DNA from 2 places in the Novosphingobium sp. TCA1 genome. Region 2 is predicted to be linked to the other one. Evidence: riboswitches for the same ligand, from Rfam matches in the RefSeq annotation. Region 2 holds a riboswitch; the other holds the start of a gene.

Region 1 (2,390 bases), on a different contig from region 2:
CGGGTAGATCACTTGCGGCTGGAGATCGGGAAGCGAATTGCGGATCTGGACATAGGCCGTCTTCCAGTCATGGAAATAGCCCTTGAGGAAGAACTGCACGGCATCGCTGCCGGTGTAATCGAGGCGGAGGCTGGCGATTTCCTCGTTGCGATCGTTGCGGCTCTCGCGGATGCGCGTGGGCGAGAGGTTGTCGAGCTTCGCCTCGGTATGCTGGTACTGGGCGTTGAGCGCCAGATCGGGGGCGAGGTCGTACTGGTACTTGAGACCCGCCGACCACAAGTCATAGCCGAGATGGCGATCGGTGAGGCTGGGCTGATAGGCGCTGTAAGGCGTGTAGCCTTCCGACCGGTTGTGCGAGGCATAGGCCACGAAGCGGTGGTTGCCCGCCGCACCGCGCAAGTAGCCGTCCACCGTGGTGCCGCCCCAGGAATCGACCGAGGCATTGACCTGGCCGTTGAAATCGTCGGTGAAGCCGCGCGTCACCACGTTGATGACGCCCGCCGAAGCCTGCGTGCCGTAGAACAGGCTCTCGCCGCCGCGAAGCACCTCGATACGTTCGATCATGCTGGCGGGAAGCGTGTCGTTGGGCGACGTTCCACCGTAGAGGCGGTTGTTGAGGCGGATGCCGTCCATCGTCCAGAGCACGTCCTGCGTGCGCGATCCCTGAAGCGAGACGTCGACGTAAGTGAACGGCCCGTTGCGGGCGCGAATGTAGAGGCCGGGCACCGATTCCAGCGCCTTGACCACGTCTACCGCGCCGCTGTCCTTTATCTGCTTTTCGCTGACCGTCACCACGTCGTTGCCGTAGCGGGAAAGCTCCTGCGGCAGCGTCTCCTCAAGGCTGGTGCCAGTGACGATGATGGCCCGATCCTCACCGGCGTCTTCACCGGTTTCCTCGGCATGGGCCTGCGTGCTCCAGGCAAGAGCCAGCACCGCGGCCAGCGCGGCGGGCGAATTTATAGCGAACTTCATTTCATCCCCCTGTCGAGCGCCATGCGATCCGAAGCAGGGGTCTGCCGTTCACGAACGGTCGGCGCGCCGACCGGCGTTCACGAAAGGCCGGCGCACCGACCGGCCGGGCGCCCATAACGAAGGGACGACCGCTCAGCGCACCGTGCGGCCCCTGCCGCTGGTTCGTCGCTCAGACGGAGAAACACCGTGCCCCGGCCATCCCCTGGGCCAAAGCAAGAGCGACCGGACGCAGGCAGGTCTCCTGGCTCGCGGGTCATGGCTTGATACACGGCCTTCCCAGGCCTCGCAGGATTTAGCGTCCGGCCCAGTGGCTACGACAGGCGCACTTGCCCTGCCGCGTGATGTGTATCGCGCTCGCCGCTTACAGTTGCAGGGACAGCCTCGGATTCGAGGATCGAAACCCTCTCACCGTGTTCCCATTTTAAGCCTCTTTCGAGGCACCGGCGCGATCTTTTCCGCCCTCCCTGTTCAGCGAAGGCGGATGCGGTGCGCTAGCTTGGGAGCTTGAAGGGCGCAAGCGCGATTTGCGCGGCGATCTTCGCAAAGGCGATACTCGGCTCGATCGGAGCCGCTCATTCTTGCCCGAGCCTATTGCAAGTTATTCGCAACAATCTATGAAGCCGAAGTTTGCAACCTGCCAGCCGGTCGGAGAAGGTCGCCCATTGAACAGCGCACAGGCCCGCTTGCGCATCTATGCGGAGCATCGGCCGGCACTGGTCGACTATGCCACGCCGATCGTCGGATCGCGCGACAGCGCCGAAGACGTCGTGCAGGAAGCCTACTTCCGCTTCGTGCCGACACGGCCGCCGCTGCTGCTGGGCCTGCGCACGCCGGTCGGCTATCTCTATCGGATCGCCCGCAACATCGCGATCGACTGGACCCGGCGGGATGCGGCCGAGCAGCGCCGCAATGCGGCCTATGCCCTGACCCGCGATCCGCAGCCCCTTTCCGCGTCGGCCGAGGATGAACTGCTCTGCGGCGACGAGGCACGGCTGGTTCTGGCGACTCTCGCAAGCCTGCCGGAGAAGAAGCGGCGCGCCTACGAAATGAGCGTGTTCGGAGAGATGTCCTCGACCCAGATCGCGCAGCAGCTCGGCGTGTCGCGCGCGACGGCGCATCGGCTGGTGCAGGATGCGATGATTCATGTCATGCGCAGCGTCGAGCGCATGGGGCCGGAGGGGGACGACGATGCCGGTTGAGATGCAAATTGAGACGCAGGTTGAGAAGCAGATTGAGACAGGCGCGCGCGAGACTCGTCTTTTGTGTGGGTTCGACGAGGCGATACATCCATGACGGCCAGACCTGTTGCAGGAAACGGAGAGCACGCGCTGCCCGACGATGTGCTGGTGGAGGCATCGGACTGGCGCCTGCGCATCCAGGACGCCCCGGACGATCTGGATCTTCGCGCCCGATTCGAG
Region 2 (2,390 bases):
ATTGGTATAGAGCTGGTAGAGCGAGGGCGCCTTGAAGCCCTCGCCATAGCTGGCGCGCAGGATCGGCGCGCTTTCGCTGCCGCCGATCACCCAGGCGCCATTGGCCGAGAAGGTCGTCTTGTGCCCGAAGTCCGAATTGTCGTCATAGCGCAACCCGCCGTTCAGCGTCAGGCCGGTGACCGGGCGCAGGGTGAGCATGCCGAAGACGCTGTCGATCGAGGTGGAATCCTTCGAGCCGTAGTTGTCCGAGAACTTCTGCTTCTCGGTCTCGGCGCCGACCAGCACGCTGACCATGCCGATCGGGGTGTAGGAGACCTGCCCTTCGAAGCGGTCGTTGCGGCCATTGGTGGTGAAGGGACCGAATACGGCATCGTCCGAGATGCGGCGGGTATCGGTAAGGCCGTAGCCGACACGCGCGGTCAGGCGGCCGTCGAGCCCCTTGTAGCGCAAGTTGGCATAGCCCACGGTGTCGCGCTTCATGCCCACATTCAGGGCATCGGCGCCGGTATTGTCGTAATCGTAGTTCGCCTTGGTCCAGTAGGTCCCGGCGTCGGCGGAAAGGCCGTTCACGATCTGCACTTCGGCGCGGGCATTGGCGCTCTTGCTTTCGAAGCCGTCTTTTTCGGCGCCGCCGCGGCGCTCGTTGAAGGCGGAATAGCCGTCACCCTTGAGCCAGTTGCCGCCCAGCGTCAGGCCGACCGGCCCCACTTTGCCCGCGGCCGAGGCGCCGAGCTGCTTCTGGTCACGCCAGCCATATTCGGCCTGGCCGCGCGCGGTCCATTCCTCGGTCGGGCGCGCGGTGATGAGGTTGATCACGCCGCCGATAGCGCGGCTGCCCCAGAGCACGCCGGAGGATCCGCGCACCACCTCGATGCGGTCGAACTGGCCGACGGTGAGGCTGCCGAAGTCGAAGCCGCCGCCCACGTCGCCCGGATCGTTGATGCGCACGCCGTCGATCAGCACCAGGCTCTGTGCGTTCTCGGCCCCGCGGATGAAGACGCTGGCGGGCTGGCCGAAGCCGCCGGACTGGGTGAAGGTCACGCCCGGCAGGCGGGCCAGCACGTCGGTGGCGGTCACCGCCTGGGTGCGCTCGATATCCTCGCGGGTGACGACCGAGACGGACTGGCCGATTTCGCTCGTGGGCGTTTCGGTGCGCGTCGCGGTGACGACGATATTATCGATGGCCGCTTCATCCGCCAGAGCGGGGACGGCAATGGACGTCGAGACCGCAAGGGCGGTCCCCAGCAAGAACAGGTACTTCACGCGTATTCCTCCAACCTGAACGACTTGTGCCGTCCATGGCGGAGCCGCGCGCCTTTTCCTTGCGCGTCTGCTCGCTGCAAGCCGGGACACCCCGCCCGGCTGCGGAACGACGGTCACAGGCAGGTCTCCTGGCTCCCGGATCGTCGCGCCGCCCTCCGCCTTCCCGGTGTGACCCAGTGGCATCGCGTGGAAGGGGCGCTCCCCGGTCACAGTTGCGGGGGCAGCTTTTCGACTTGCGCCGAAATTCCCTCTATGGGCCCGGCTCCGGGCCACCCATGACGTGGCGCGCAAATACGGGGCCGCGCGGGGGTTGGCAAGCGGGGCAGATGGGTGACGCACCGGTATCGCCGGGGGAAATCGCAAAGAGAGTCTTAAGCGATTCAGGCTATCCCGCGCGCCTGTACCGCTTCGGGACGCGCCGATCTCGATGGATGCCGCGCGGGCCAAAGCAGGATAGGCGCGAAGGGCGCCTCATGCGAGGAATGCCGAGAGGAACCGAATTGACCGCCGCCGCCCTGCCTTCCTGCGCCGAGACCTGGGAACCGCGCCCGCGCGATTTCCAGGGGAACTTCGTGCGCGGCGGACGCAGGCGGCTCCAACGCAGGCGACGGCGCTGGACGCTGGGCGCGGCCGGGCTGGTGGCGATCGCCCTGCCCGCTTTCGCCTCCCCGCCGCTCACCGCATGGAACAGCCTGACGGTCGGCACCGCCACGGCAGCGGACCAGACCGTTCTGCCCATGCCTTTCGAACAGGTGGGCGCCAGCTTCCCCGGCTCGGCCTATTACTACCTCGAAGCGGAAAAGCCGGTGCTGAAGGTCGGCGAAGGCATTCATTCGGACGCCGGCGATGCCGCGAGCGGCCCTGTCGCCCGCGCGTTCAGGATCGACAATTCCGGGGTGGACCGCAGCCGCGCGCTCCAATGCCTCACCGCCGCGATCTACTACGAAGCCGCCAGCGAGCCGGACGGCGGCCAGCGCGCGGTGGCCCAGGTCGTGCTCAACCGCGTGGCCCATCCGGCCTATCCCAAGACCGTCTGCGGCGTCGTCTACCAGGGATCGGAGCGGCCAACCGGCTGCCAGTTCTCGTTCACTTGCGACGGTTCGCTGGCCCGCGCACCGCAGCGCTAC

Evidence for each region. Region 2 has a riboswitch for cobalamin ahead of NTCA1_RS06640 (TonB-dependent receptor domain-containing protein). Riboswitches for the same ligand answer to the same signal wherever they lie in the genome.
Region 1: it holds a riboswitch for cobalamin, as region 2 does, so the genes downstream of both, NTCA1_RS15680 (TonB-dependent siderophore receptor) here and NTCA1_RS06640 (TonB-dependent receptor domain-containing protein) in region 2, are expected to answer to the same signal.

What each region holds. Positions count from the first base shown of each region.
Region 1 is NZ_BLJH01000013.1:117,011-119,400, forward strand. Features, by position in the region: gene NTCA1_RS15680 (TonB-dependent siderophore receptor) at 1-972, opposite strand, end outside; cobalamin riboswitch at 1,186-1,432, opposite strand; gene NTCA1_RS15685 (RNA polymerase sigma factor) at 1,635-2,171, shown strand; gene NTCA1_RS15690 (FecR domain-containing protein) at 2,262-2,390, shown strand, end outside.
Region 2 is NZ_BLJH01000003.1:312,886-315,275, reverse strand. Features, by position in the region: gene NTCA1_RS06640 (TonB-dependent receptor domain-containing protein) at 1-1,263, opposite strand, end outside; cobalamin riboswitch at 1,364-1,555, opposite strand; gene NTCA1_RS06635 (cell wall hydrolase) at 1,764-2,390, shown strand, end outside.